DNA from 3 places in the Arthrobacter sp. A2-55 genome. Region 3 is predicted to be linked to each of the others. Evidence: riboswitches for the same ligand, from Rfam matches in the RefSeq annotation. Region 3 holds a riboswitch; each other region holds the start of a gene.
What was found. Region 3 has a riboswitch for cyclic di-AMP ahead of LPN03_RS20815 (M23 family metallopeptidase). Riboswitches for the same ligand answer to the same signal wherever they lie in the genome.
Positions count from the first base shown of each region.

Region 1: it holds a riboswitch for cyclic di-AMP, as region 3 does, so the genes downstream of both, LPN03_RS05680 (hypothetical protein) here and LPN03_RS20815 (M23 family metallopeptidase) in region 3, are expected to answer to the same signal.
Region 2: it holds a riboswitch for cyclic di-AMP, as region 3 does, so the genes downstream of both, LPN03_RS17845 (M23 family metallopeptidase) here and LPN03_RS20815 (M23 family metallopeptidase) in region 3, are expected to answer to the same signal.

Region 1 covers NZ_JAJLOZ010000013.1:23,823-33,786, forward strand. Annotated here, with positions in the region: gene LPN03_RS05665 (winged helix-turn-helix domain-containing protein) at 1-837, opposite strand, end outside; gene LPN03_RS05670 (MFS transporter) at 1,408-2,664, opposite strand; gene LPN03_RS05675 (MarR family winged helix-turn-helix transcriptional regulator) at 2,670-3,149, opposite strand; cyclic di-AMP (ydaO/yuaA leader) riboswitch at 3,343-3,528, shown strand; gene LPN03_RS05680 (hypothetical protein) at 3,533-4,279, shown strand; gene upp (uracil phosphoribosyltransferase) at 4,377-5,015, opposite strand; gene tadA (tRNA adenosine(34) deaminase TadA) at 5,101-5,532, shown strand; gene LPN03_RS05695 (winged helix DNA-binding domain-containing protein) at 5,627-6,811, opposite strand; tRNA gene LPN03_RS05700 (tRNA-Ser) at 6,890-6,979, shown strand; gene LPN03_RS05705 (chromosome segregation ATPase) at 7,074-9,455, opposite strand; gene LPN03_RS05710 (response regulator transcription factor) at 9,724-9,964, shown strand, end outside.
Region 2 covers NZ_JAJLOZ010000081.1:5,219-15,182, reverse strand. Annotated here, with positions in the region: gene LPN03_RS17865 (DUF3515 domain-containing protein) at 1-491, opposite strand, end outside; gene ccsB (c-type cytochrome biogenesis protein CcsB) at 488-1,624, opposite strand; gene LPN03_RS17855 (cytochrome c biogenesis protein ResB) at 1,624-3,264, opposite strand; gene LPN03_RS17850 (TlpA family protein disulfide reductase) at 3,276-3,929, opposite strand; cyclic di-AMP (ydaO/yuaA leader) riboswitch at 4,047-4,215, shown strand; gene LPN03_RS17845 (M23 family metallopeptidase) at 4,221-5,012, shown strand; gene LPN03_RS17840 (cytochrome c oxidase assembly protein) at 5,005-5,928, opposite strand; gene LPN03_RS17835 (hypothetical protein) at 5,930-6,178, opposite strand; gene LPN03_RS17830 (DUF3105 domain-containing protein) at 6,207-6,842, opposite strand; gene lgt (prolipoprotein diacylglyceryl transferase) at 6,835-7,752, opposite strand; gene LPN03_RS17820 (multicopper oxidase family protein) at 7,766-9,298, opposite strand; gene LPN03_RS17815 (cytochrome c biogenesis CcdA family protein) at 9,328-9,964, opposite strand, start outside.
Region 3 covers NZ_JAJLOZ010000033.1:17,878-27,841, reverse strand. Annotated here, with positions in the region: gene LPN03_RS10860 (helicase-associated domain-containing protein) at 1-335, opposite strand, end outside; gene LPN03_RS10855 (hypothetical protein) at 372-608, opposite strand; gene LPN03_RS10850 (cold-shock protein) at 807-1,187, shown strand; gene LPN03_RS10845 (DUF3027 domain-containing protein) at 1,199-1,819, shown strand; gene LPN03_RS10840 (nuclear transport factor 2 family protein) at 1,888-2,289, shown strand; gene serC (phosphoserine transaminase) at 2,377-3,504, opposite strand; gene LPN03_RS10830 (metal-dependent transcriptional regulator) at 3,731-4,426, shown strand; cyclic di-AMP (ydaO/yuaA leader) riboswitch at 4,571-4,796, shown strand; gene LPN03_RS20815 (M23 family metallopeptidase) at 4,799-5,641, shown strand; cyclic di-AMP (ydaO/yuaA leader) riboswitch at 5,784-5,982, shown strand; gene LPN03_RS10820 (NlpC/P60 family protein) at 5,986-6,768, shown strand; gene LPN03_RS10815 (MDR family MFS transporter) at 6,831-8,447, opposite strand; gene LPN03_RS10810 (TetR/AcrR family transcriptional regulator) at 8,564-9,190, opposite strand; gene LPN03_RS10805 (molybdenum cofactor guanylyltransferase) at 9,291-9,964, shown strand, end outside.

The sequences.
Region 1 (9,964 bases), on a different contig from region 3:
CTCGGGGGCGGCCCAGACAACCACTTCGGGGTGCTCGTAGAAGCGGTAGCCTTCGCCGCGGACGGTGCGGACGGTGTTGGCCAGGCGTCCCAGCTTGGAGCGGAGGCGGCGGATGTGCACGTCAATGGTTCGCTCATTCGGGACTTCGTCGGCGTTGCCCCACAGGCCCTCGAGCAGTTCATCGCGGCCCACAGTGCGGGTGCCGTTTTCCACAAGGTAGTTCAGCAGCTCAAATTCCTTGAACGTGAGGTTCAGCGTCTCGCCGTCCAGGTGGACCTCGCGGCGGGCCAGGTCGATGAGCACGCCGGAGGGCCGGTGCTCGGCGGGGGCCGGGACGCGCACGGCTTCCTGGCGCTGGCGGTTGGCCACCGTGGGGTCGCCGAAAGTGGAGCGGACCACATCGAGGGCGGAGCCGACGGCGTCCGACGGCGCGATGGCCACGGCCGCGTAGCTTTGGGCCTGCGGCACCAGGGCCTGGGCATAGGCGCGGATGTCCTGGGCCAGCTTGGCCAGGGAGGTGCCGGCCGCTGCGGCCGTGTCCTCGTCCACGCCCACGTACAGCACGAAGCCGCGCGCCACGTTGTCGGGGGCCACGCCGCGCAGCTTGTCGCTGCCGGAAATCACGGGGATGGGCGCCGTCATGGGGTGGGTCTCGGCTGCCGGCACGGCGCGCAGCCGGGCCGCGGCCGAATCGGCGTCGCGGCGGTAGGCTGCCGGGTTGCCGTAGACGGCATGGTCGTCGTGGTAGCCGCGGTTCAGCGGGTTTTGCGCCCCGCGGGCCACGGCCTTGGCGGCATTGCGAACAGAAATGTGGACGTATCCGGATGCTACAGACATTGAACTACCTCGGTGTATGGCCGTAAGCTACGGCGCGAATGCTTTCCTCATGTGTTCCGTATACCGGAACCAAATGCCCCGCCAGGGGCCGGCCACAGGGCCAAAAATGCCTAGTTCGTAAGGGTTGTGAGCTAGGCCTGCATTCGACAACTACACAGGGCCCGTCCAGATGGGTTGCAATGGACAGTTGCTGCGGCTGCAGAATTCACTGAGTGGGTGTTCACACTCGCCAGTGTCCTACGTAATATTCCGAACTTGCAAGTAACAAAGGGCCAAAACGTCCACTCTGTGAGATTTTTGCTCCCATTGTGATAAAGGTAACAACGTACGCTTGGTCTCACATCGGCGGATCGTGACGCCGTGAGTTGAATTTATTGATCTATTTCGCGATTGTGACGTTGCAAAATTCGGCAACATGGCAATTATGAAGAAATAAGTTCACGCGTCAAAAAAGCATGGCTAGGATGCCCTCCGCAAGCCGCTTGCAACGCCGGCCATTTTCCCAGACTTTGACGTTAAGGCAACAAAAGTTCACCCGAAACCCACCCAGCGGCCCCGCCGTCGGGCTCCTCAACGGTGGAGGGCGTGCGCCACCGTGAACGGGCGCAGGCTGCGGAATTGGTCGCGGATCCGCACATGGTTCCGCCGGTTCATCATGACCAGGGCCACCAGTGCGGAGGCGATGGCCACCACCGCCCCGATGCCCAGGGACCAGCGGGCGCCGAATTCGGTGGCGATCCAGCCCACCAGCGGCGCACCGATGGGGGTGCCGCCCTGCAGGACCACCATGTACACGGCCAGGACGCGCCCGCGCATGGCCGCGTCCGTGTTGAGCTGGACGGTGGTGTTGCAGGCATTCATGAAGGTCAGCGCCGCCAGGCCCACCGGGACCAGTGCCACGGCATAAAGGGCAAAGGACGGCATGAACGCTGCGATGGCCACGGTGCCGCCAAAGGCCAGGGCCCCGCCAACTATGTAGAGCATGCGCATGTTCTTGCGCCGGGCGGCCATCAGGGCTGCGGCCAGCGTGCCAATGGCCATGACGGAGCCCAGCAGCCCGTATTCGCCCGGGCCTAGGTGGAAGACGGTGGTGGCCATCAGCGCGTTGGTGATCTGGAAGTTCATCCCAAACGTGCCCACCATGAACACCAGCACCATGATCATCATGAGGTCCGGACGGTGGCGGATGTAGGCAAACCCCTCGCGAATCTGCCCCTTGCCGCGCGGCACTCTGGCAACAGGCTGCAACTCGGAGACGCGCATGCGCCACAGGGAGAAGATCACGGCCACAAAGCTGGCCGCGTTGATCAGGAATGCCGGCCCGGTGCCGAACAGGGCAATCACCACGCCGGCAATGCCGGGGCCGGCCAGGCGGGCCAGGTTGAAGGAGGCGCTGTTAAGGGCGACGGCGTTGGGCACGTCCTCCTTGCCCACCACCTCCGAGACAAACGCCTGGCGCGACGGGGCGTCAAAGGCGCTGGCCACCCCGAGCAGGAAGGCAATGACGTAGACATGCCACAGCTCCACGGTGTGGGTGACCACCAGCAGACCCAGCAGCAGGGCACACAGCCCCATGGCCGTTTGGGTGCACAGCAGGAGCTTGCGCTTGTTGACCCGGTCGCCCAGCAGCCCGGCAAACGGCCCCAGGAAGACGATGGGCAGGAACTGCAGGCCAGTGGTGATGCCCGCGGCTGTGCCGGAATTGTTGGTGAGGATGGTCAGCACCAGCCAGTCCTGTGCCACGCGCTGCATCCAGGTGCCGATGTTGGACACCAGCGCCCCTGTCACCCACAGGCGGTAGTTGAAAACCTTCAGCGCCCTGAACATGGAATTCAAACGGCGCTCATCTCCTGCAGGATGCGGGCCGCTTCGCGCAGGGTCTCGCGTTCCTCCGGGCTCAGCGCCGCCACCCTCTTGGCGAGCCACTGGGTGCGCCGGGACCTGGCCTTGCGCAGGATGGCCGAGCCGTCCCCGGTGATTTGCACCAGCACCTGCCGCTTGTCCAGCGGGTTCTCCCCGCGGGTGACATAGCCGGCGGATTCGAGCCCGTTGACGATCCGGGTCATGGACGGAGCCTGGATCATTTCCCGCTCGGCCAGTTGTCCCACCGTCAGGGGGCCGTGGAGGATGGCCGCGAGCACTGAATACTGGCCCGGGCTGATGTCACGGGACGCTGCTTCGGCGCGGAGCCGGCGGGAGGAGCGCATGATGGCCACCCTCAGCTCGGCAGCCAGTAATCCGGCACCTGCCTGGCGCTTGGATGGCGGAGCTGCCGTGCGGGCAGCCGGGGGCGTTGCTGAGGAAGTAATCATAAGTTGCGTATAGTCCTGGCGTCACTGGTTTCGTGTTTTCTATTACTTAGCATAGGTCATTAGCATTGCTAAGTAAATGTCAGGATGGTCACTCCGTTACCAAAATGTGACTTTTGGGCCTTGCTTCGGTAGGGTGGACTTCGTGCCCGCCGAACCATCCACGGTTCCTTGGCACAAATGGACGGTTCGCCGAGCTCTGCCGCCGCCCATTTCCCGTTCATACCAGACGGCAGAGACGGGGGACCCAATTTTTGCGGGTCTCCTCCATGGAGACCCTTGGGGTTAAGCCGATGACGTGCGCAGCACATGCCTGCGCCGCACGGCCGGATGCTCTAGTCCGTTCCCGACAGCTCACCTCGCAGGCGTAGAGAGGCTATATCCCTATGTCCGCAGCACCCCAGCACGGCCGCCGCCGCGCCGAACCTGTTCGCCCCGTCTCCCGCCGCGAAGCCCGCAAGGCCTCCCACACTGACGCCAAGGTCGCCGGACCTGCCAAGCGCATGGCCATTGTTGCCGTGGCCGGGGCGCTGCTGGCCGGCGGAGGGCTGGCCCAGGCCGCCACCAACAACGCAACCGCCGGCTTGGCCTCCGCGAGCCTTGTCTCCGGCGGCACCCAGGCCAGCGCCGCGCCGTCGGCCATCTCAGCGCCCACAGACGTTGCCATTGACTTTTCCCGCATCCAGGTGAGTTCCACCAAGGCCGCCAAGGCCACTTCCCAGTCCCTCAGTGGTGCGGCCGACGCCGTCACGCCGGTGGCCACGCCGCCGGCCACCAAGGCTGCCGCGCCTGCCCCCACCAAGGCCGCCGCCCCCGTGCTGGTGGACGACCCCGCCGCGGCACAGCAGTACGCCGCCGGCCAGTTGGCCGCGCACGGCTGGGGCGCCGACCAGATGAGCTGCCTGACGCAGCTGTGGAACCGCGAATCCAGCTGGCTGACGTCGGCCGAAAACGCCTCCAGCGGTGCGTATGGCATTGCCCAGTCGCTCCCGGCGGAGAAGATGGCCGTGGCGGGCGCGGACTACCGCACCAACTACAAGACGCAGATCAACTGGGGCCTTGGCTACATTGAGGGCCGCTACGGCAGCCCGTGCGGCGCCTGGGGCCACTCCAACGCCGTCGGCTGGTACTAAACCCCGCGGTGAGTATGCAGCAATGGCGACTTAGGCTGGGCCTAAGTCGCCATTGCTGCATACTCGGGAGGGCGTGACGGCCGGAAAACCGAAACGGTTAGTCGACAACCCCGTACAGGCGGTCCCCCGCGTCGCCCAGGCCGGGGACAATGTAGGACTTTTCGTTCAGGCCCTCGTCGATCGAGGCGAGCACCACGTGGACATTGTCACGTTCCCCGTGGGCGGCTTCCAGCTTCGCCAGGCCCTCGGGGGCGGCCAGCAGGCAGATGCACGTGATGTCCGCGGCGCCGCGATCAAAGAGGAACTTGAACGCCTCAATCAAGGTGCCGCCGGTGGCCAGCATGGGGTCCAGGACGTACACCTGGCGTCCCGTCAGGTCCTCGGGCAGGCGCTCGGCGTAGGTGATGGCCTCAAGGGTTTCCTCATTGCGGGCCATGCCCAGGAAGCCCACTTCGGCGGTGGGCAGCAGTCGGGTCATGCCCTCCAGCATGCCCAGCCCGGCGCGCAGGATCGGCACCACCAGCGGCGTGGGCTTGCTCAGGCCGGTACCGACGGTCGGGGACACGGGAGTTTCAATGTTGACCGGCTCCACGCGCACTTCGCGGGTTGCCTCATAGGCCAGCAGGGTGACCAGCTCTTCGGTCAGCTGCCGGAAAACGGATGACGGGGTGGTCTTGTCCCGCAGGACGGTCAATTTGTGGGCAATCAGCGGATGATCCGCAACCAGTACGCGCATAGATAAAAGCTACCATTGAGCCGTGCCCTCCACGTCGAAACCCAGCCCAATCGAGACCCCCGCCACGGCCCTGCACGCCGGGTGGATGGGCCTGGCGCTGGCGGAGGCCCGCCGTGCCCCGGAGACGGGGGACGTGCCGATTGGCGCCGTCGTCCTGGGGCCCGACGGCGGAGTGCTGGGTGCGGGCCGCAACGAACGCGAAGCCCACGGGGATCCGACGGCGCACGCGGAGGTGGTGGCCATCCGGGAAGCTGCCGCCCGGCTCGGGTCCTGGCGGCTGGACGGGTGCACGCTGGTGGTCACGCTGGAGCCGTGCACCATGTGTGCCGGCGCCATCGTGCTGGCCCGCGTGCCGCGCGTCGTTTTTGGCGCATGGGATGAGAAGGCCGGCGCTGCGGGCTCCGTGTTTGACGTGCTGCGCGAACGCCGCCTCAACCACTGGGTGGAAGTGTTCCCGGGCGTTCGCGAGGAAGAATGCGCGGCCCTGTTGAGGGATTTTTTCGGCGGGCACCGCTAAAGGCCGGGTCTCAGGGCCCGATGTGAACCGGCTGGATTCTCGCCGCACAGGATGCCCGTTCGATTTCCGCCCCCGGGCTTCCCAGGCCCACGGCTCAGCCCGCCGCGTTCAGTGCGTCGATCCGCTTTTGCCGGCTCGACGGCGAGTCCAGGCTGAAGCTGCGGAAGTCGCCCAGGTCCTCGCGGATGAACGCCTCAACCTCCTTGAGCCGCTGCGTGACGGCCTTCGTGGGGGCACCGAAAAGCCAGTGGGCGATGCGTTCCTCGCCGGGGTCGTATTGCCACAGGCCGATGATCCGGCCGCGGTCCACGATGGGGTGGTCGGGCAGGTCTGCCTGCAATGCCAGCCGGGTGCTGCCCAGCTGCCTGCCCGCGTCCTCCTCGGCAAAGTGGCTGGCGGCGTTGCGGCGCAACAGGAACAGCGAATCACTTCCGGCCAGCAGCTGGATTTGCTCATCTTTCGGCGCCACGAAATTTTCACGCTCGTCGGCGTCGGCCGGGAGCATCCACAGCCCGTCCGCCTCGACAGCCCCCGCCCCGGCCAGCGCGGCCTTGGTCTGGGCCACGGTGAATGCGGTGAACCACTGCGTTTCCTTCAGCGTGGCCCCGCCGGTCCAGCCCAGGTACCGTTCCATCAACAGGGCACGGGCCTGTTCGGGGGTCTCCGTGGCGGGCTCCAGCCCCCACGCCGCATATGAATAGCGCTGCTGGTCCAGCCGGCCGTTGACGGGAACGCGCCGGATGCGCCCGTCCGCCTGCAGCAGTCCCAGGACGGCCGGCAGGGTGGTGGAGGCGCCCTTCTTCTTCCCCGCCTCCCCCAGGCTGCGAACGGCGCCGCCCAGCCTGTCCTTCAGCGCCTTCGGGTCCAGCGTTGCCGGGCTTCCTTCCCCAGGCCCGACGCCGGCGCCCAGGACCGCGAGCACGTCACCTTCCAGCGCGGCCAGCTCGCTGCGCGGAACATCGAGCTTGTCCAGGACCTTGGCCTGGGCCTCCGCGGCGCCGGCGCCCAAGGTGAGGGCCCACGCGAAGTCGTCCGCGCCCAGCACATAGGTGCAGCCGCGCGCCGTCGGCAGTTCATGGATGCGCAAGGCCGCAACGTCGGCATCCGCCTCCTCGCGGCGGATGCCGCCGCGGGCAAAGAGGGTGAGGTAGGGGTTGGCGCCGCCCACTGAGCGGGCCCAGCCGGCTGCGCTGAGAACCCGGCCGGAGCCGTGGCCTTCCAGGGAGCCGTCCAGGCCTTGCTTGTGCCAGCTCCAGGCACGCTGCGTTGCACTGTTCATGGGGCCATCCTCCCCCATTTGCCGCGGTTGTGGGCCCATTTTTGAAGTGGGCCCCCGACCCGGTAAGGTTGACGCGTTGGTGACGTGTCCGAGCGGCCGAAGGTGCAACACTCGAAATGTTGTTTAGGTGAGAGCCTAACGTGGGTTCAAATCCCACCGTCACCGCCACTGAGAAGGCCTCAAGTCCCTTTGTGAATGCAGGGGACTTGAGGCCTTTTCCATGCCCTCCGGCCTCGAACCGCGATGCGCGGCGGCCGTGGGATCAGGCCGCGCAACCACCCAGGGCAATTTGGCCGTCAATGGCACCGATCTGCTGCTGCACCGACCCCAGCTGGTCCTGCAGCCCCTTCACCAGGTCCTTTTGGGCCTTGACCGCATCCTTGTTGGCCTTCTTTTGGGCTTCGAGGTCGCGGAGCGCCGCCTGCGCGCCAGTGAGCTGCTGGTCCAGGGAGGTCAGCTGGGCCTGGAGTGCGGTCAGCGCGGCGTCCGCCGCGGTGATCTCCCCGTTGAGCTGGTTGAGCTGCTCCAACAACGGCGCCACCCGCCCCTGAAGCGCCAGGATGTCCGCTTCCTTGGCGGAGATCTGCGCGTTGAGGCCCGCAAGGGTGGCCGTGAGCTGGTCCAACTCGCCATTCAACACGGCAAGCTCGGCCTGCTTGGCTGTGACGGCCGCACTGGTGGCGTCCAGCGTTGCCTGCAGCGCGGGCACCTCAGCGTTGAGGTCGGCAAGCTCCGCGTTCTTGGCGTCCACCGCCTCCTGCGCCGCCGTGGCAGCATCCCGGGCGGCAGCCAGCGTGGACTGCAGCCCCTGGAGCACCGCGTTTTGCGCCTCGATGGCGGCCTGGGCCTGGGCAACGCCATCCGCCAGGGCCGGAAGTGCGGCCTCCAGATTCGCAACCACCTGCTGCTGGGCGACGACGGCGGCCTGGGCGGAGCCGGCCGCATCCTGAAGCGCCGGCAGCTGGCCCTGCAGTGTGCTGAGCTCGCGGGCCTTGTCTGTCACGGCAGCGTTGGCGGTTGCCACCGCATCCGACAGGCCAGGCAGCTGGCCCTTCAACGCGGCGATGTCGGCCAGTTTGGTGGCGACATTCCCATTGGCCGTGTCCAAGGCCGCCTGCAATGGCGCGGCCTGCTGCTGGAGCGAGCTGCTGGCGCCCTGCTTGGCCACCAGTTCGCCACTCAGCGTGTTGACAGCGGACTGCAAACCGGCCAGGTCGTCTTGGAGTGCTGAGATCTCGCCGGACTTCTGTGTGATCTGGGTATTGATCGGATCAAGCTGGGCCTGCAGCCCGTCTCTCTGCTTGATGAGCCCGGTCTTGTTGCCGCCGCTGCCGTCATTGATCTTCCCGTTGAGGACAACGATTTGGTCACTGAGCAACTTGGCGCTCGCCTGCAGCGGCGTCAGCTCACCCTGCGCTTGGGCCAGCAGCGTCTGCTTGGCAGCGATCGCCGTGGTGTCAGCTCCAATCTGCGCCTGCAGCGCGGCGATGTCAGCGTTGGCCGCATTAATCCGCGCAGTGTTGTCTGCCACCGCGGCCGCCGCGGCAGCCGCCGTCGTCTGCAGGCCTGCAAGGGCATTTTGGGCCTGGGTGATCTCGGCATTCTTGGCCGCGAGCGCATCCGCAGCACTTGTAGCCGCCGACTGCAGCGCCGCCAGCTGCCCCTGTGCCTGGGTGATTTCGGAGTTCTTGGCCGTGACCGCGTCGGCTGCCGTTGTTGCGGCAGACGTGAGCGTGGCGAGGGTGGTTTTTGCCTCGGCCACCTTGGCGGTCTGGGCGTCGAGGGCATCCTGTGCCGCGGTGCCGCTGTTCTCAAGGACGGTGAGCTCGCCTTCGGCATCTGCGACAGCGCGGGTGGCGGCAGCCACGGCGGTGTCGGCGTCCTGGGCGGCCTGGGTCAGTGTTGCGAGTTCCGCCTGGGCGTTGGTGATTTGCGTGTTCTTTGCCGCGAGGGCATCGGCAGCCTGGGTGGCTGACGCCTGCAGGGTTTTCAGCGCTCCGTCGGCAACAGCGATGTCGACCTGTTTGGCGGCCACCTGGCTGGCAGCGGCCTGGGCCTGCTCGTTCAATTGGGCCGCGGCCGCCTGGGCGTCCGCCAGCTGCGCCTGGAGCGGCGTGAGCTGGCCCTCCACGGCATCCTTCTGTGATTGCAGGTCAGAGAGGGCTGTCTGGGCGTCGGCAATGGCCTGCGCCGTGGCTTCCTGCTGGGCCTGTAGGCTGGCCAGCTGGGCGGACGCCGTTGCAAGGTCGGCCTCCAGCTGCGCCCCCTGGGCTTCAAGAGTGGCGATGGCCGTGTTGGTGGCGGCAATCTGGGCCTTCAGGGTCTCCGCGCTGGACTGGAGCTGGGCGCGTTCGGCCTGCAGTTGGGTGATGACGGCGGCGTTCTTCCTGGCGGCGGCCTTCAGCAGGTTTTCCTGGACAGTGCCGCGGTGCGCCAACTGGTTGACGACGCCGTTGCAAATGCCGGCAGTGCCCGCGGGGTTCCCGGAGTTCCCGGGGGCCGCCGTCGCAGGTGGGGCCAGCACCAGCATGCTGGTGACAACGCCGGTCATGACGACGGCGCTGGCCAGCCGCCGGGCGGACAGCCGGGCGGACAAACCGGCAGCGGTCCGGGCGGAATTGGGTATAGTTCTGGCATTGCTCATGGAAACCCCCAGGTCTCATCGATATATGCGGGTGCGAGTCGCAGCACTCGGCCAGGCGGCCAGTGCATGGCAGCCAAGCTATGGGGCTTCCGCGCGGGAAACACGAGTGGTGGACACTCGCTTATTTGCACCCGCTTTGAGGGACTACTGGGATTTCGGTGAAAACCCGCCCCCACCGCGGATTTCGCGCCCAACCCCGCAAACACGCACAGACAACTCCCAGCAATCTTCCAGCCGTACGCAGGCCGGGCACAGACATAATGGAGGCATGTCCCTACCTCACCGCGCCAACGGTCCCGAAAAGCTCACCCGGCAGGGCGGCGAACCCATCCGCGCCCTGGTGGTGGATGACGAGCCCTCCCTGGCCGACCTGATGCGCATGGGGATTGAACTGGCCGGCTGGGACGTAGCCGTGGCGCACGACGGCCAGGAAGCTCTCAAAACAGCCAGGGCCTTCCACCCGGACGTGCTGGTCCTGGATGTCATGATGCCCGGCATGGACGGCGTGG
Region 2 (9,964 bases), on a different contig from region 3:
ACGTCGGCGGCACCGATGCACCGGCGGGCCGCCGGGATCAGCGCGACGGCTGGGCCCAGCTGCGCCGGGACGGCACCGGCCTGGGTGTCATCAACTTTCATGAGGACCTCGATGGCCGGGGTGCGGCCGTAGGTGGTCATTGTCCTGGTGTCCCCGGATTCGCTGACAATCCAATCGACCTCGTTGACGGTCCCGCAGGGCAGGGTGGTGGGGCCGGGGATGGCAACCCCGCAGCGCAGCACGACCCCGGACGGAGTCCCCCAGGCAGAGGTGGACGTACCCGTCGTTGCGCGCCGTGGCAGCCCCGCCAAGCTGGAAGGGAGGTGGGAGAGGACGGTGGCGCAGCCCGGGTTCCCGGCGGCCGGGGCGGCCTTGACCTCCAGCACCGGCGAACAGCCCGTGGCCGCGACGGCGGCCAGGGCCAGCACGGCCGCCGGGCGCAGACGCCGGGCACCGAATCGGGGCGCGGAGGAGCGGGCCGGCAGGATCAACTACCGACCCCCGCGTAGGAATGCAGGCCGGAGAAGAAGACATTGACGATGGCGAAGTTGAACACCACGCACAGGTAGCCCACGATGGAGAGCCAGGCGGCGCGGGTGCCGGTCCAGCCCTTGGTGGCCCGGGCGTGCAGGTAGCCGGCGTAGACCACCCAGATCACAAACGTCCAGACCTCCTTGGTGTCCCAGCCCCAGAACCGGCCCCACGCCTTCTCCGCCCAGATGGCACCGAACATCAGCGTCAGCGTCCAGCCGATGAAGGCGATGGCGTTGATCCGGTAGGCCAGGTTTTCCAGGCCAAGGGCGGAGGGCACCAGGCGCAGGAACGCGACCCTGTCCGCCCGCCCGCCCGCCAGGGCGGCCTCCCGCCGCGACTGGAGCAGCTGGAGGACGGAGAGGGCAAAGGTGAGGGTGAACAGGGCCGAGGAGACCACGGCGATGGAGACGTGGATGACCAGCCAGTAGCTTTGCAGGGCCGGGACCAGGTGCCCGGCCGGGGTCCAGAAGGCCACGGAGGCGGCGGTGAGCATCACCAGCACCAGCCCGATGACGAAGGTGCCCACGAAGCGCAGGTCCTTGCGGGTGAGCACGAGGAGGAAGACGACGGCGACGACGAGGGCGCCGGTGGTGCAGAATTCGTACATGTTCCCCCACGGGACCCGTCCGGCGGCCAGCCCGCGGAAGAGCACGGCGGCGGCATGGATGGCCGCGGCCAGCACGGTCAGGGCCACCCCGATCCGGGCGGGCTTGCGGGGGCCGGCCAGCCCGTAGCGCATGGAATCATCGGCCACCAGGCCCGGGGCGGAACCGGAAGGGCGGTTGGTGGGCCGCTCGGCCCGCCCCTCCGGACCCTCCAGCGCCCCGTCTGGTTCACCGAGCGCCGTCTCCGGGCCCCCGGGTTCCGGCCTGCCGTGGCCCGCGGCGCCGGCTCGGGCCGGGACCCTGTCCCCGGTAGCCTGTTGGGCTGCGGGGGCGGCGTACAGGGCCTGGTGCTGGACGGTGCGGGCGGTTTTGCTGTTGGTGACCAGGTCCCAGGCGAAGGCGATGAGCGCGGCCACGTAGGCGATCCCGGCCAGGAGCATGAACCGCTCACTGTAGAGGGCGAAGGTTTCATTGATGGTTGGCATTAGAGGTCCTTGGGGGAAGTGGTGGTGGTTTCGCCGGCACCAAGCCAGTGCCGGTGCAGGAGTGTGCCGAGGGCGTCCGCCTCGACGGCGAGGCGGTGGTTCTCCCCGCGGGCCAGGAGCCCGTATTCGACCATGGTCCGCCCGTCCGGGTGGGTTCCCGTCCGGACCCAGGCCCGGTGGCGGCCAATGAAGAGGGAGGCGATCAGGCCCGCGAGGGCGGCGAGGGAGAAGACCAGCACCCCGATTTGGCCGGGGTCGTGGCGGACGTCGATGCCGACGTAGCGTTTGATCCCGTCGAAGCTGATGGACCCCTTGCCCTCGGGCAGCGTGTAGCGTTGCCCCGGTGCCAGCACGATCCCCCCGGCCTTGAGGTTTCGGTTGTTCAGCGGGGTCAGGTTCTTCGTGTCCAGGGTGTAGACGTTGCGGGGCACCCCGGCGTTCAGGCCCAGGTCCCCGTAGTAGGAGTTCAGGTTCAGCCGCGGGTTCAACGGATCCGGGTCGCTGGCATAGGAAATCCCCTGCTCGTTGACCAGGGCGGTGGGGAGGAAGAAGCCGACGAATCCCAGCTGGGAGGGCCGGGCGTCGGGGGCCTTGATGACCAGCAGGGAGGTGTAGGCGCCGTCGCTGGGGATGGAGACCACCGGGCCGCTGAACGCGGTCTTCCCGGTGCCGTCCTTGATCGTCACCACGGGGGCGTAGCCGTTGCCGACCAGGTAGAAGCTGGCCCCGCCGATGGTGATGGGGTCGTTGACCTTCAGGATCTTCTTCACCGGGGCCGCACCGGGCTTGTCTGTGACCGTCACGGCGGCGGTGAAGTCGATGGGCTGGCCGTAGTGGGCCTTGGAGGAACGGTCGAACGTCACCGAGAATTTGTTCAAGGTGATGGCGAACGGGTCCAGCCGGGCGGGGTCGAAACTGGCTCCGGGGGCAAACTGGTCGTAGCCGACGAGGGTGTTGACGAAGGTATCGCCCTCGACCAGGATTTTCTGGCCCCGGTAGCCGAACAGGCCCCCGAGCGCGACGCAGACCAGGACCCCGACCAGGGAGAGATGGAAGAGCAGGTTTCCCGCCTCCCGGACCATCCCGCGCTCTCCCGCCACGGAAGGGCGGTCCCCTCCGGCATCGTAGAGATGGACCCGGTAGCGGCGCCGGCGCAGCAGGCGTGCCGCGTCCTGCACGGCCTGGCCGGCACTGATCCCGGCTGATGCCGGCAGTTCCAGGGTCCCGTATTCGGGCAGCCGGGACAGGCGCTTGGGGGTGCGGGGCGGGGCCGAGCGCATGGCCTTCCAATGCGCCCGGGCACGGGGCACCACACAGCCGACCAGGGAAATGAACAGCAGCAGGTAGATCGCGGAAAACCACACGGAGGCGTAGACGTTGAAGAACTGGAACTTGTCCAGCCATGGCCCGTAGTCGGGGTGGTCCTTGAGGTATTGGGTGACGACGGAGGGGTTGACAGGCCGTTGGGGGAACAGGGACCCGGGCACGGCGGCGACGGCCAGCAACAGCAGCAGCAACAGGGCGTTGCGCATGCTGGTCAGCTGCCGCCACGCCCACCGCAGCATCCCTCGGGCACCCAGACGGGGCAGGACCGGTTCCCCGTCCGGAAGGTTCGGTGCGCCCGTGGCAGTCTCTTTCATGGTTGTCATGGCTACTTCCCTGCCAGGGCGTCAGAAATCAGGGCCTTGAGGGTGCCCTGGTCGGCCAGGCCCAGGATGCGGGAGGCAACCCTGCCCGTCGCATCCAGCACCAGCGTGGTGGGAACCGCCTGCGGGGGAACGTACTTGGTCATGGCCAGCAGCACCGCGCCGCCGGAGTCCTCCATGCTGGGGTAGGTGACCCCAAAGGTCCGTTCAAACGCGGCGGCTTCCGGTTCCCGGTCCCGGAGGTTGACCCCGTAAAACAGAACACCGGCCGCCTTAAATTCCCGGTACAGGGCCTCCAGCCGGGGCGCCTCCAGCCGGCACGGGGAGCAGGCCGCATACCAAAAGTTCAGCACCACCACCTGCCCCTTCCAGGCCGCGGAGGTCACGGCCGTGCCGTCGAACAACTTGCCCGTCAGGACGACCGGGTCCTTGCGCTCATTCTTGGCGTACTGGGCCACCGAGCCGTCCCCGGCAATGAAGTTCTTGTTGTCCCCCGCATTGGCCTGTTGAGCCAGGGAATCGTTCGCCGCGCACCCCGACAAGGCGACGGCCGCGGCGCCGGAGAGGGCCGACAGCCGAAGGAAACGGCGCCGCGACGGGGTGCCGGCGACCGCGGGTAGTGCTGGCAGGGGGGCCCGCCGGGGTGTGGGATGTGACATGGGAATCCTTAGGTAACGGAATTGTAACTTTTGAGTTTCATGGGTTAGCCTTGACTAAACACATACCCCCAATGGGTATGTTTGCGGGCCGCTTCGCCAAACCCCGTCGGCGGCCCGCGACCGTTCAGCTTCCCGACGGGGGCGGAGGAACCACCACCGGTGCCCTGGTGCACCTCGGGGTGAAGCACGTCCACCATGCCAGCGCCACTGCGCCTGGATGTTGGGCGGGCCGGGCAGGCCCCTCGCCCGAATCCGACAGCTAACTTCGCCGGCGTCGAGAGGACCCCCCTGATGCCTGCCCACCGCCAGCACGGCCGCCACTGGGCGGCCGATCCCGTGGTGGCGCCCGAACGGCCCCGGCGGCGCCACCAGCTGGGGATGGTTGCGGCGGCAGGGTTCATCGCCCTGACGGCCCTTCCGGCCGCCCACGCCGACACCGGCCACCTGGCCTCGGCGGTGACCGCCAGTTCGGCCGCACCCTCCGCGCAAGCGGCGGTGACGGCGGACAAGGACGTCGTGGTGTCCTTTGCCAGGCCCGTGGTCCGCAGCAAAACCGCACCCACTGCGGCCCCGGCACCCGAGGTGCACCCGGCCGCGGCACAAAAGGCACCCCTCCCGGAGCCGACTCCACCAGCTCCACGAGAGACACTGGAGCCTGCCGCCCCTGCGCAACCCCCTGCGGCGCAGGCATCCCCGGGCCTGCGCCCGCCCTTGGCTGCACTGACCGTCACCTCGCCCTTCGGATACCGCACCAACCCGCTAACCGGGGCCAGTGGGGAACTGCACACCGGGATCGACTTCGCCGGCGCGTGCGGCACTGCCGTGTTCGCCGCCGGGGCGGGAACAGTGGTCGAGGCGGGCTGGAGCCCGTACGGGGGCGGAAACCGCATCGTCGTCGACCACGGGGCCGGCCTCAAAACCACATACAACCATCTGGAAAGCATCGGCGTCAGCGTCGGCCAGCAGGTCGGCGCGGGCAGGCAAATTGCAGGTGTCGGCTCGACCGGGAACTCCACCGGCTGCCACCTGCACTTTGAGGTCATGGTCAACGACCAGACTGTCGACCCTGCCCCCTTCATCTAACGGTCCCCCCGTTCCCCGGCCGGGCGCAGTAGTCCCGCCGGTTGGCCAGGTGTTCACTGGCGAGTTCGGCGAACTGGTCCTCACTGAGCCCGTCGAAGGCGCGAGCCTCCCGCCGGTCGCTGTGCGCGAAGCGGACGAACATCAACATCAGCAGGGGCAAGTCCACGATTTCCGCCACGAACCACAGCAGGTCCCCGGCCAGCTGCTGGTCCCGCAACGGCCCCGGCATCCAGCCCGGATGCCCCAGCAGCCCCGCGGTGGCGCCGTCAAAGACCCGCGGGACCATGCGCATCATGATCCCGGGGACCGCGTCGGCGACGAGTTCGATGAACACGTAGATGAACTCCACCACGACCAGCGCATTCACCGCCTCCCGGTCCCTTTCCTTAATGATCGGCACGGTCATCAGCGAGCCCACCAGGGGCACCACCATCGTCAGCACCACATCGACGACGGGGCTGGTGCGCAGGGGATAAAACAGAGGCGTCAAAAAGAGCGTAAACAGGGTCAGGCCCAGCAGTGCGGCGACGATCGTGTTGCCCAGCAGCCGCATCACCCTGCTGTCCAGGAACGCCTCCAACCGGACCAGGCCGGCGGTGCCCAGGGTTGCCCGGGCCAGGGTGAGCGGCCTGTCCAGCCCCACCAGCAGGGGGACCACGAACAGGTAGCCGGTGACCTTCACCGTAAACACCCAGCGCAGGTCATGGCTGTACACGCCGGGGAAGCCGAAGCTGAGCACCGCGAAGCTGCCCAGCCCCAACGCATAGAACGACGACGCCCGCCACACCGGCCACCGCAGGCCCCTCCGGCGGGCACCGGCCAGGCCCCGGGCATAGAGCACCGCCGCGGGGAGCAGGAGGCACGCAGCAGTCCGGTTCAGGGTCCAGGACGTGGCCAGCACGTCCCAGGGCGGCATGTCAGCTTTTCTTTTTGGGGCTGGTGCGCCCGGCCAGGACGGCCCCGGCGATCAGCACCAGCCCCGCGGTGGGGTAGCCGATGAGAAGGTCCTGGATGCCGGGCGGGCCGCCAGGCACGGCGACGTGGGCGAACCAATGCGAGAGGCCGACCAGGCCGCCCAGGACCATGACGGCCTGGCCGATCCTGATCAGGCGCCGGTGGTGGCGCCAGTTTTTTGCTGCGTCGTCGCCGGGGAGATTCTGTTTCATGTGTTGTCCTTTCATGAGGGGGGATTGTTTAGCCGTTGGTGCCGCCGGAGCAGGGCGCCCCGGGTTCGGGTGTTTGCGGGCCCATGGCGTAGGCCTTGATGAACACGGGCAGCCGGGAATCCCCGGCGCTGGGAACCTCCAGCTGGGTGCCCCAGGCGGATGCGGTCACGGCGGCAGCCTGGCCCGGGTTGGGGCTGAGCAGGACATAGGGCTTGCCCTTGGCCAGGGCTGTCAGGGTCCCCACCTCTGGCAGGGAAAGGTCCGGCTTGTAGCTGATCCACACGGCCCCGTGCTCAAGGGAATGCACCGCCCGCCCCTCGTTCACCGGTGCCGAGTAGATGCCGCAGTTCGTCCAGGTCGCAGCATGGTCCCCGCCAACCCCTGGCTGCTGCGGGTAGCCGACCGGGGTTGGGACGTGGTTGCGGGTGAGGTCCGGGTATGCCTGCACCCCGGCGATGGGGGCCCTGGCCGCTTCAGCCGTCGTATTGCGGTTCTGGATGGACCCGGTGACCACGAACGTCACGACGGTGATCATGGCGACGGCAAGCAGGCCGAAGCCTCCGTAGACAAAAAGGTTCCTTCGCCGCTGTTTCACCCGGTGCACGGCGAACACGGCATCGATCCTCGCCTGGCGTTCGGCCTGGCGGTCCTTGGCATTAGACATGGTGGTCCCTGGGGGTCGACGGGTTGACAGTGTTGTCGGGTGTATCGGCGTTGGATGCTGGTCCGGCGGAGGAGCGGTTCCTGTTGCGAAGCGCCAGAAAGGCCACAAGTCCGGCGAGCAGCAGCAGGCCGGCGACCCAGGTGTTCACCCTCAGCCCCAGGATGGTGTTGGCGTAGTCGGAGCGCAGCAGCTCGAACACGAACCGGCCCGCGGTATAGAGGACGACGTAGAGGGCGAAGACGGACCCGGCACCGAGCCGGAACCGTTTGTCCAGGTAAAGCAGCACGCCCGCTGCCGCCAGGCACCACAGGGATTCGTACAGGAACGTTGGCTGGAAGTAGCCCAGGATGACAGGGGCGCCGGCGCTGTCCAGATGGGCGCGGCCGGTGCTGAAGTCCATCTGATGGATCGCCAGCTTCCACGGCACCGTGGTGGGGTCGCCGTAAAGTTCGTTGTTGAACCAGTTCCCCCACCGCCCCAGGCCCTGGGCAATCAGCAGGCCCGGCGCCGCGGCGTCAATCAGGGCCGTGAACGGGACCCGGTGGCGGCGGCAGCCAATGTAGGCGCCGAGCAGGCCCAGGGCGATGGCGCCCCAAATGCCGAGCCCGCCGTCCCAGATCTTCAGCGCATTCCACGGGTTCTTCCCGGGCAGGAAATACAGTTCCGGGTCCGTGATGACATGGTAGAGGCGGCCGCCGACGATACCGAAGGGTACCGCCCACATGGCAATGTCCAGGACCGCCCCGTCCCGGCCGCCGCGGGCGGTCAGCCGCCGGCTGGTGAGCCACACGGCAATGACAATGCCGGCAAGGATGCACAGGGCGTAGAAGCGGATGGTCAGCGGCCCGATTTGGAAGGCACTGATGGTGGGTGAGGGGATGAGCAGGGGTGCCAGTGTGGCTGGATTCATGAGGTGCCTGGCCTTATTTGGTGTAGGAGAAGACGCCCATCATGCCGCGTTCGGCATGGTAGGCGTTGTGGCAGTGGAAGAGCCACTGGCCCGGGTTGTCGGCATCGAAGTAGACCGTGACGGTTTGCATGGGCCGGACAATGACGGTGTCCTTGCGGGCCCCGGCGGCCCCGACCTGAAAGGTGTGGCCGTGGATGTGCATCGGGTGCCACATCATGGTCTCGTTGGTGAACTTCACCTCCACCCGCTCCCCGGCCTTGAGGCCGAAGGCGTTCTCGAAGGGGTTGGCCATGTCGAAACGGGCATCGTTGATGCCCCAGTCGTAGCTCATCATCCCGCCTGTCAGGCGCACCTCATGGGTGCGGTCCGGTTTCTTGGAGGCCAGGGTGACGGACGGGTCGGCGGCGAGCTGGCCGCCGTCGACGACCGTGCCCTCCAGGGTCTTCGGGAGGCTGCCCAGCGCGGGAGCGGTTCCGGCCCCGGTGGAGAGAAGCCCGTAGGCCATTTGGCCCTTCCCCTCGGCCAGGGCGAGGACGGGGGTATAGCCATCCCTGACGGTCAGGAGTGCGTCGATGCGCTCACCCATGCCCAGGACGGCGGCGTCGACCTCGGTGTGCTGGACGGGGAACCCGTCGGTGTGGGTCAGGGTCAGTTTTTGGCCCGGAACCCCGACCCGGTAAGCGGTGTCGCCCGCGGCATTGATGATCCGCAACCGGATCCGTTCCCCAGCCGTGGCCTCGACCGTCTCCGGGTTCCCGGGGTCCCGGCCGTTGAAGAGGTGGAAGGGGTAGGCGACATCCCCGGCGTCCCCGCCCAGGAACTCGCTGGTGGCACCCATAAGCATGCCACCGCTTCCCATGCCACCGCTCCCGTGACTCATGCCGCCCATACCGCCCATGCCCTGGGCCAGTTCCTTCAGGGTCCCGTCCGGGGTTCCGGTGACGCCGTCGAGCCAGTCGTCCAGGACGATGACCCAGTCCCTGTCGTACTTCAGTGGTTCCTTCGGGTCCTCGATGACCAGGGCCCCGTAGAGGGCCCGTTCTCGCTGCATCTCCACGTGCGAGTGGTACCAGTACGTGCCCGGGTGGGGCAGCTTAAAGGTGTAGGGGTAGTCTTTCCCGGCGCCGATGGCCTCCTGGGTCAGGCCCGGGACGCCGTCGTCGTTGTTGCGCATCGCCAGCCCGTGCCAGTGGATGCTGGTGCCCTCGGTGAGCTTGTTGGCCACGGTGACGTCCAGCTGGTCGCCGGCCGTGCCGCGCAGGGTGGGTGCGACGAGGGCGCCGTCGTACCCCCACGTGGTGACCTTCTTGCCCGCCAGGGTGGTGGAGAACGGGGCCGGGGTGAGGGTCTTGGTGACGGTTTTGCCTGTGGCGGCCCGGCGGGCCTCGTATTCGGCGACGAGCGGGTCGGTCGGCAGGATGCGGGTGCCCTGCCCGGTGGTCGGGGTGGTCTTGGCGGGGGCCGGGGTGCAGGCGGCCAGGGCAGCCGCCGCGGTTGCCGCGACGGACAGGCCCAGGAACGAGCGCCGGTTCAGGTGGTGTTTCATGAAGAAGTCCCTTGACTGTGGAGGTGTGTTTAGACGGGGGTGAGGAAGGTGCCGGAGAGGTTTTGCAGCTGGTAGATCCACTGCATCCAGACGCCGCTGACCATCAGGACACCGAGGATGATCAGCATGCTCGCCCCTGCGATGTTGACGACGCGGATGTGGCGGCGGATGAAGCCCAGGACCTGGGAGACCCAGCCGAAGCCCAGGGCGACCAGGGCGAAGGGGATACCCAGTCCCAGGCAGTAGATGAAGGCCAGCAGGGCCCCGCGCCAGGCGCTGCCGGAGGTGACGCTCAGGGCCAGGACGGCGCTGAGCGTGGGCCCCATGCAGGGTGTCCAGCCGAGGCCGAAAACCACGCCGAGCAGGGGTGCCCCGCCGAGCCCTGTGCGCCGGGCCAGAGTGAGCTTGCGGGTCCGCTGCAGCCAGGAGAATTTCCCCAGCAGCACCAGCCCCATGACGATCACGACGGCGCCGAGGACGCGCAGGAGTGGGCCCTGCCACCGCAGCAGCCAGGACCCGATCATGCCGAACGCGGCACCATAGAGGGTGAACACCGCCCCGAACCCCAGCACGAACAGGCCGACACCGGCCAGCACGCGGCGCCGGTTCCGTGGCTGGTTCGGGTCCGTCAGGCCGGAAACATAGCCGAGGTAGCCGGGAACCAGC
Region 3 (9,964 bases):
TGGACCGGCACCACCAGCGCCAGCGCGCACAGTTCCGCCAGCCAGGGTGCCAGCTGTTCTTCGGTGGCACCGGCCACGGCGGCCGCCAGTTGCCCCGCAGTGGCCCCCTGCAGGGGATCGGCCACCACAAACAAGGCTGTCAGCAGCTGCAGCTGGGGCAGGTTCAGCCGGTCCAGGGCACGGGCCACGCCCAGCCGGCTGGAGGCCCGGGCGGCCAGGGCGGAAAAGTCGGCCACGGGCGGGTCCATCAAGTCCGGACGGCGCGCCAACAGCCACAACAGCTCCGCATCGGGCGCGGCGGCCAGCCGGGAAGTCAAAAGCTGCAGGGTGGACATCAGCTCAACGCTACCCCCACGAGTGCCCCGGCGAAACTACAGCCTGCGGCGGCGGGAAACGGCATGCAGCACACTGGCGCCCATCATGAAGAACGCGGCGGGAAGGCCCAGCATGGCAATCCAGTCGAACCCGGGCCAGGGCGTCCCGCCAGCCCATTTGCCCAGCAGCACGTAGGCCAGGGATGCCAGCCCCGCCACGGCCAGCACCATGGCTGCCGCGCTGAAGGCCTGCCAGGCGCGCTCGCGGCGGGGCGAAATTGGTGAAGGGGTCATGTCCATAACGCTAACAGCGGACAGGTGCGGCACAAAGCGGCCGGGCATTGCCCAACGCGGTAATCTAGAGGGAATAGACCAGCACGCCATGTGCCTGTTTGTACCAGCTGCACATTTCACAGCCCACAGGTACTGCGATTAAACCTCGCGCAGGTGTCAAGCGTGATTCCCACGGATGAAATACACGAGGTAAAGCAAGTGCCGATCGGCAAAGTTAAGTGGTACGACAATGACAAGGGCTTCGGCATCCTGACGGCCGACGACGGCCGCGAGGTGTTCCTGCGTGCCAACGCCCTGGCCCCCGGGACGGGCGAGATCAAGCCGGGCACGCGAATGGAATTTGGCGTGGCTGACGGCCGCAAGGGTGCCCAGGCCATGGCCGCCAAGGTGATTGACCGCGGCCCGTCCGTGGCCAAGGCCAAGCGCATGCCCGCCCGCGACCTGGCCCCCATTGTGCAGGACCTGGTGTCGCTGCTGGAGCATTCCGTAGGATCCTTGACCAACGGCAAATACCCGGAAGGCGACGCGAGCAAGATTGCGGCGGCCTTGCGCAAGGTTGCCGACAACTTCGACGCGTAACGGTGCCCACCATGACCGAACTTCCCACCGATTCCCCCCAGCTGGCAGCCCCTGCCCCGCAGCGCCCCGGCGTGCCGCTCTGGCGGGTGGGCAAGCCGGACTCCTTCTTGGCCGAAGCCGTCGCCACGGCGCGCACGGCCATCCTGGACATTGCCGCCGACGGCGACATTGGCCGCCATGTGGGAGCCCGCAGCGAGGGGATCCGCTGCGTCACCCACCTTTTTGAGTGCAATTTACCCGGCTACACGGGGTGGGAGTGGTTTGCCACGATCACCCGTGTTTCGCGGTCCAAGGAGGCCACGGTCAATGAGGTGGGCCTGTTGCCAACCAACGGCTCCGTGCTGGCCCCGCCGTGGGTGCCGTGGGCCGAGCGCGTCCGGCCCGAGGACGCTGCGGCCCTGGCTGCCGCGGAGGGTCCAGTTGACGGCGGCGAGGAGCAGGCTGATGCCAAGGACGACGGCGGCGATGCGGGAGAGGCTGCTGCCGAGGACGGCGGCGACTCCGCGGACGTTGCCGACGGCGACGACAGTGACGCGGGCACCGACGACGATGACGAGGCCACCGAGGCCGACGCCGTCGCCGACGGCGGCGACGACGACTCCTACTCTGACGGCGAGTTTTCGCGCAACTGACCGGCCCTGTCGACTCGGCAACCAAGCGGCTGTTGACGGGGGCCCGGCCACGGGTCCATGCTTTGCGCATGGATGATGCAGCAGTTGATGTGGTGCGCCGTTTCTATACTGCCGTTGCCGACCGTGACATGGCCGCGGCGCAGGGTTGTTTTGCTGCCGATGCGTTGTGGCACCTGCCCGGCAGCAGCCCAATTTCGGGCGACCACATTGGCTGGGCGGCCATCCGGGACGAGTTCCTGGCGAAGCTTGGCCCACTCTCCGGCGGCACGTTCAAGGCCGAGCTCCTCGACGTTGCCGTGGGTGAGAAATACGTGGTGGCCATCCAACACGCCACGGGGGACTTTGGCGGGCGCATCCTGGACATCACCGGCTGTCAGCTGATGCGCGTGCAGGACGGCCTCATTCACGCCGTCCGCGGACATTACTCCGACCAGGCCCAGCTGGATGCGTTCTGGGAAGAACCGGCCTGACCCTCCGCGGCGCTGAGGAGGCCGAAACGGATAATTGAGCCTAATATATCGGGATCAATTATCCGTTCCGGCCTCCCGGCGGGATGCCTAGAGGTTTTCCACCACGTAGTCGATGCATTTGGTCAGTGCCGTGATGTCATCCGGATCGATCGCGACGAACGTGGCGATGCGCAGCTGGTTGCGGCCCAGCTTGCGGTAGGGCTCGGTGTCCACGATCCCGTTGGCGCGCAGCACCTTGGCAACGGCGGCCGCGTCGACGGAGTCATCGAAGTCGATCGTGACGATGACATTGGAGCGGTCCTCGGCCCGGGCCACAAACGGGGTGGCCACGCTGGAGGCCTCGGCCCAGGAATACAGGCGCCCTGCGGAGTCCGCCGTTCGCTTGGCGGCGAAGTCGAGCCCGCCGTTGCCGTTGAGCCACTTGACCTGCTCGTTTAGCGTGACGAGCGTGGACAGCGCGGGCGTGTTGTACGTCTGGTTCTTGAGGGAGTTGTCAATGGCCGTGTTCAGGTTCAGGAAGTCCGGCACCCAACGGTCCGTGGCGCCAATGCGGGCGGCACGTTCCAACGCGGCCGGGGAGAAAAGGCCCAGCCACAGGCCGCCGTCGGAGGCAAAGTTCTTCTGCGGCGCGAAGTAGTACACGTCCGCCTCGGTGATGTCCACGGCCAGCCCGCCAGCCGCCGAGGTGGCGTCGACCACGACCAGAGCGCCGCCGTCGGCCCCTGCAACGCGCTTGACGGGGGCGGCGACGCCGGTGGACGTCTCGTTCTGGGGCCAGGCGTAAACATCCACGCCGGCCTCGGCTGCCGGCTCGGGGCGTGTCCCCGGGGCGGAGGTGATGATGGAGGAGGCATCCAGGAAGGGTGCCTTGTTGGTGGCAGAGGCAAACTTTGAACCGAACTCGCCAAACGAGAGGTGCTGGGCCTTCTTCTCAACCAGGCCGAAGGAGGCCACGTCCCAGAAAGCGGTGGAGCCGCCCACGCCCAGGATGACCTCGTAGCCGTCCGGTGCCCCGAAGAATTCCTTGAGGCCGCTGCGGACCTCGCCCACGAGGTTCTTCACGGGAGCCTGGCGGTGGGAGGTCCCCAGCAGGGAGGCACCGGCGGCGGACAGAGCAGCCACCTGCTCGGGACGGACTTTGGACGGGCCGGCACCGAAGCGGCCGTCGGCCGGGCGAAGATTGGCAGGGATGGTGAGGGGCGTGGATTCGCTCACGTGTTTGCTCCAAAATTTAAGCGATGGAAGTAAAGGCGCCAAGGGCCTGGTGCCAATTCTGCCGCAAAATGGCGCCCATCCCGAAATGCGGGCCGCATGCCGAAACAATCGGGCTGTGGGTGCCGGCCGGGAACAAAGGACCGTTTTCATCCCTTGTATTAAGCACGATAACGTAGGGAGTCAGGCCCCTGCCCGGAATCTCGCTCAACATTAGGAGGAATCTGACGTGACAGATTTGATTGACACGACGGAAATGTATTTGCGAACCATTCTGGAGCTGGAAGAAGAGAACATCGTTGCCCTGCGGGCCCGCATTGCAGAGCGCCTGCACCATTCCGGTCCCACCGTGTCCCAGACCATCGGGCGCATGGAGCGTGACGGCCTGGTGATAGTTTCCGGGGACCGGCACCTCGAGCTCACCCCCGCCGGTCGGGACAAGGCCACCCGCGTGATGCGCAAGCACCGCCTGGCCGAACGCTTGCTTTCCGACGTCATTGGCCTGGACTGGGCCTACGTGCATGAGGAGGCCTGCCGGTGGGAGCACGTCATGAGTGAACGCGTGGAGCAGCGGCTGTATGACCTGCTGGGCAAGCCTGAGGAATCGCCCTACGGCAACCCCATCCCGGGCCTGGAGGAACTGGGCGGGGAAGTGGCGCCGGAGTTCTCTGCCGGGCTGGTGACCCTGGTGGAGGCCATGGGCACCTACTCCCCGGACCAGTCCGTCACCATCCACCGGCTCTCGGAGCGCATTCAGGTGGAACCGGAGCTTCTTGGCCAGCTGGACGAGGGCGGCCTGCGCCCCGGCGCGCAGATTTCGCTGGCCCAGGTGGGCGAATACATCTCGGTTCGCGTCCCAGGCATCGAAGGCGCCTTGGAACTGCCTCCCGAAGTTGCCTCACATGTTTTTGTTTCCATGAGCTGACTAGCCCTGAAGGCGCCCTCCATGGCCCCGGCGCCAGCCGCCCAGGAGATAACGGAATTATCACGGCGGCCAGATTTACCGTATAGTAGCCAACGGCGCTGTAACCAAAGCGTTACCAACTTTTGACACCGAGCCTTGCCTTCAAAAGATGGTTTGCAAGCAATTCAGGCAAGGACGGGGGAACCACAAGCGGCGGACCCAACAGTCCGCCTTGGGGTGAAGCCCGCAGGCCACGCACTTAAATCCCATCCACGCACTCCGCCAGGACTGCAACGGGATGCCAATGTGCCGGGCGCGGGCCGGATCAACAAGCTGCACTCAGATCCGAATCCGACAGCTAACCTCGCAGGTGCCTTTATAGAGAGGTATTGAGTGTCAGAGGCAATTCAGCACGGCCGCCGTCGCGTGGTTGTGCAGGCCACCTGTGTGCCCGAGGGCGTCCCGGCCAGCCGCCGGGAAGCGCTCGCCGCAGAGCGGGGCAGGGCCAAGCCGCAAACTGCGCACGGCCACCCGGCCCGCTCCGGATCCCGTTACAGGGTCCGTGCCGGCCGAAAGCCCGGCTTCCCCAGTGGCGCGGGGCAGACAGCGGGAATTGTGCTGGCCGCGACAGGACTGGCGCTGGCCGTCGCCCTTCCCTCCGCCGGCGGCGCACTCCCGGCCGTGGACGCCCAACCGGCCCTGGCGGTGCAATCCCTGGTGACAGCGGCCGCGGACGTGCCCATCAGCTTTGCCACCCCGGCCGTGGGCAGCTCGCTCAACCTTGATGGTCAGCTGAAGCAGACACTGCAGGTCGAGGCCGCCAAGGTGACACCCCAGGCAGCCAAGGGGACGCTGTCGGCACCCCTGAAAAACCTGGTACAGACATCGCCGTTTGGAGCCCGCATCAATCCCGTGACCGGAGCCGCAGGAGACTTCCATACCGGCCAGGACTTTGCCATCCAGTGCTCGACCGAGGTATTTGCTTCTGCCGGCGGCACCGTGAGCTACGCGCAATGGCATGAGTTTGGCGGTGGCAACCGGGTGGTCATCAACCATGGCAACGGCCTCTCAACCAGCTACAGCCACCTCAGCTCAATCGGCGTCAAAGTCGGGCAAAAAGTGGAGCGTGGCGACCTCATTGCGCTGAGCGGCACCACCGGCAACTCCACCGGCTGCCACCTGCACTTTGAGGTGCTGGTGGATGACGAAACCGTTGACCCGCAAGGCTGGCTTTAATCCCTCCACAGGGGGTGCCAGGTCACGGCTTTGACACCGCACCGTGACCGGAACGTGACATTGGCGAAAATCTGTTGTACCGTCGTAACCGCGCCTGCTTCGAATCAAGCGGGCGCCCATGAGTGGATTGCCTAGCTCTGCCACTGCTCATGGTCCGTTCGTAACAATCGTCTGGCAGGGGCGGGGGAACCAATATCGGGCTTCGTTTTCACGAGAAGTCCTAGGGGTGAAGTCGCACTACATCCGCACAGAAGATTCGTCTTCAGCGGTGGATGGGAATGCGGCCGGGTGACTCCCATCCGAATCCGACAGCTTACCTCGCAGGCTTTGGGAGAGGATCCTTCTTGTCTTCAAACACTGCCCTTGGGCGCCACCGCGCCGAGGTTGTTAAGACCAGCCCGATCTCCGTCATCTCGAAAGCCGTCAGCTCCAACGTCGGTGGTGTCGGACGCCAGGCCGCTGTAATCGCAGCAGCTTCAGGGCTTGTCCTTACTTCTGGTATCGCAGCAAACGCATCAACCCCCACCGTGGAGCGTGCATCTGACGGTGGAACCACGCTTAGCCTGAACTCGGAGCTGGCCTCCGGCGTAACGGCGGCATCCACAGTAAAGATTTCCTTCGCAAGCCCTGTGGTCACTTCCACGCCGGCTCCTGCTGTGCAGGCACCCGTCGTGGCAGCACAGAGCAACGATGTTGCAGCAGCCCCGGCTGCCGCAGTCGCAGCAACTCCCGCAACCGCAGCTCCCGTCATCACAACCACTGAAGCTCCTGCGCCGGCCGCCAAGCCTGCTGTCAAGAGCGGCATTGGGGCAACCATTGCAGCTGCGGCTTACGCCCAGCTGGGTGTTGCACAGGACTGCACCGCGCTGGCCTCCAACTCCCTGGCGGCCGCAGGCATCAACTTCCACGGCTGGCCGGCGGACTACATGTCCCTGGGCCGCACCGTGGGCCAGGCCGAAGCACAGCCCGGTGACCTCATCTACTACGCAAACGGTGGCGGCGGCATGGCCCACATCGCTGTTTACGTAGGCAACGGCATGGCCGTCCACGGCGGATTCAACGGTTCAACCGTTCTGTACTCCGTGAACGTCGGCTCCGGCCCGGTCTTCATCGCGATCGGCCACTAAGCCAAGCAGCAACCACGTCAAAGGGCCCCGTCACCATGACGGGGCCCTTTGACGTGTCGAGGCTAACCGTCCACCGTTGCGGAGCCGGCCTCCGCAACGCCGACCACCGCAACGCCGACCACCGCAACGCCGGCGTCTTCCGGTGAGGGCTGCCGGTCAATGCTGGTTGCCAGCGGAATCTCCTTCACGAACATCAACAGCACCGCAGCAACCAGCAGCAGCGGCACCATGTAGGCGAAGATCGGCGTCAGGGCGTCGTTGTAGCCGCCAATGATGATGCTGCGCACCTGCTCGGGCAGTTGCCGGACAATCTGCGGCGTCAGGGAATTGATGCCGCCACCCTGCTGGCCGCCGCCGGCGGACATCCGCTCGGTGAGGATTTGCGCCAGCCGGTGGGCAAACAAGCTGCCGACGACGGCGGAACCCAGCGAGGCTCCCACCTGGCGGAAGTAGTTGTTGGACGCCGTGGCCATGCCCACCTGTGAATTGGGGAACTGGTTTTGGACTATCAACACCAGGATCTGCATGCTGGTCCCCAGCCCGATGCCCATGACTGCCAGGTAGACGCAGATGAGCCAAACCGGCATGGCGGTGGTCATCGTGGAAAGCAGCACCAGGGCACCCGCCACAATCAACATGCCGGCCACGGGCAGCCACTTGTACCTGCCGGTCTTGCTGACAAACTGCCCGGAGACGATGGAAGTGACCAGCAGCCCGGCCATCATGGGGATCATCAAAAAGCCCGCTTGCGTGGCGTTGGCACCCGTGACCATCTGCAAATAGGTGGGCAGGTAGGCCAGCGTGCCGAACATGGCGATCCCGGTGATGAGGCCTGCCGCCGTGGTCAGGTTGAAGTTGCGGTCCTTGAAAAGGTGCAAGGACATGATGGGGTGCACTGCCCGGTGTTCGATCCACACGAATGCCGCCCCCGCGGCCAACGTGCCAATGGCCATGCCGATGATCTGTGGCGAGCCCCAGTCGTACTTGGTGCCGCCCCAGGTGCTCACCAGCACCAGCAGCGTGGAGGTGATGCCCAGCACGGCCATGCCGGCAACGTCCACGCGGGCATTTCCGTGGGGGTGCTTGGGCAGGCGCAGGAAGAACACCGCGGAAATGATGGCCATGATGCCCAGCGGAATGTTCATCCACAGGCCCCAGCGCCAGCCGATTCCGTCGGTGAACCAGCCGCCCAGCAGCGGCCCGGCCACGGATGACAGTGCAAACACGCCGCCCATGATGCCCATGTAGCGCCCGCGCTCACGGGCCGGCACCACGTCGGCAATGATGGCCTGCGAGAGCAGCATCAAGCCGCCGCCGCCCAGCCCCTGGACGCCGCGGCCAATGATGAGCCACGTCATGTCCTGCGCAAAACCGCCCACGATCGAGCCGAGGATGAAGATGGAAATCGCGGAGATGAACAGGCCTTTGCGCCCCATCAAATCGCCCAGCTTGCCATAAATGGGCAGCATGATGGTGGAAGCGAGAATGTAGATGGTGATGACCCACAGCATCTCGCTGACGCCGTTGAGCTCGCCAACAATGGTCGGCAGGGCGGTGCTGAAAATGGTCTGGTCCAGCGATGCCAGCAACATGGTCAGCATCAGGCCGGCAAAAACCAGCAGGATGCTGCGGCGGTCGCCCGTTGTGGGAGGATGGGCAATTTTGGTGGTCGACGTCATGAAAGGTTCCTTGCACGCGAACGGGTAAAAGTGGAAGGGCGGCGGATTGCCGGCCAAGTACGACGGCGCGCTGCCGCGGCTTGCGCTGCGCAGCAACTGGCCGTTGCGGCGCCGGATTAGGGCCAGTGCTCACTGCTGGTGATGCGCTGGATCAGGCTGGAGGCCGAGCGGACCAATTCCTCACGGGTGTCGGTGAAATTGCCGGCCACCCACTTCTGCATGGCGAAGCGCATGGCGCCCGAGACCAGGGAGACCACCATGCGGGCTTCGTCCTCAAGGTCGGGGGTTTGTTCTTCGGTGCGTCCCTGGAAATGGAAGCGGTCCATGACGTAGCGCACGAACGTTTCCTCGACCTCGCCAATGCGTGCCTTTTCCCGTTTGAGCAGTTCCGGGCTTTGGTGGATCAACTGGTGCCGGGCCTGGAACAGGGCAAGGTCCGGCTCGGTGCTGACTATGGTCTGGGCCAGCATGCTGAAAAGGTCCCCAAACACGCTGCTGCCCTTGCCCTCAACAAAGCCCTGGATGAGTTCCGGCGTGGGCATGGCCTTTTCGGCGCCGACATAGACGCCCTCCTTCGAACCAAAATAGTTGAAGAAGGTGCGCTGGGAGACCATGCTGGCCGCGCAGATCATGTCCACGGTGACATTTTCGTAGCCCTGCTGCAGGGCCAGCTCGACGGCGGCCCTGCGGATCGCCTGGCTCGTGGCGGCGCGTTTTCTGCTGCGCAGGGTTTCCATGGACATGGGACCAGTATAAATGCAGTTCCTGTAAATATGCGGTGAGTGCACATTTATGGCCGGGTGGCACGGAGCCGAACGTTCCGGACGGGCTAGCATGAACTTCATGGACACTGGATGCCGCGACGGGGACTTCGGCAGTGAACGCAAGCACGCACCCATGCAGGCTGTGATCCTCGCCGGGGGACTGTCCCGGCGTCTGGGCGGGGTGCCGAAGGCCGGGCTCACAGTTGGGGGCATTACCCTGCTGGCCCGGACCGTGGAGGCTGCCCTCGCCCTCATTGACAGCGAGGGGCCGGGCAGGGACGCCCGGCCGGAGTGCGAGGGGCCGGAGTGCGAGGACTCGGGCCGGGCCACAGCCCCCGCCGTCGCCGTCGTCGGGCCGGCGGAACTGCTGGCACCCTGGCTGGGCCCGTTGGCGGGCCGGGTGGTTTTTGCGCGGGAGAATCCGCCCTATTCCGGGCCCGCAGCGGGGCTGGCGGCCGGGCTCGCGGAACTGGCCGGAGCCCTCCCTGGGGCATCCGGGGCCCGGCCGCGGGCACCGGCAGGTGCAGACGGCGGCCATGTGCTGGTCCTGGCGTGCGACATGCCCCAGGCAAGCGAACTGGTGCGCTTTTTGGCGGCAGGGCTGGAGGGCGACGATCCCGGCACCGGCGTCATGGCCGTGGACGGCGGCCGGCGGCAGCCCCTCGCGGCAATATACCCGCTGGGCCCCCTGCGCGCGGCTGTGGATGCGGCGCGGGCGTCACACCGCCTCAGCAACGCGTCAGTGTTCTCGCT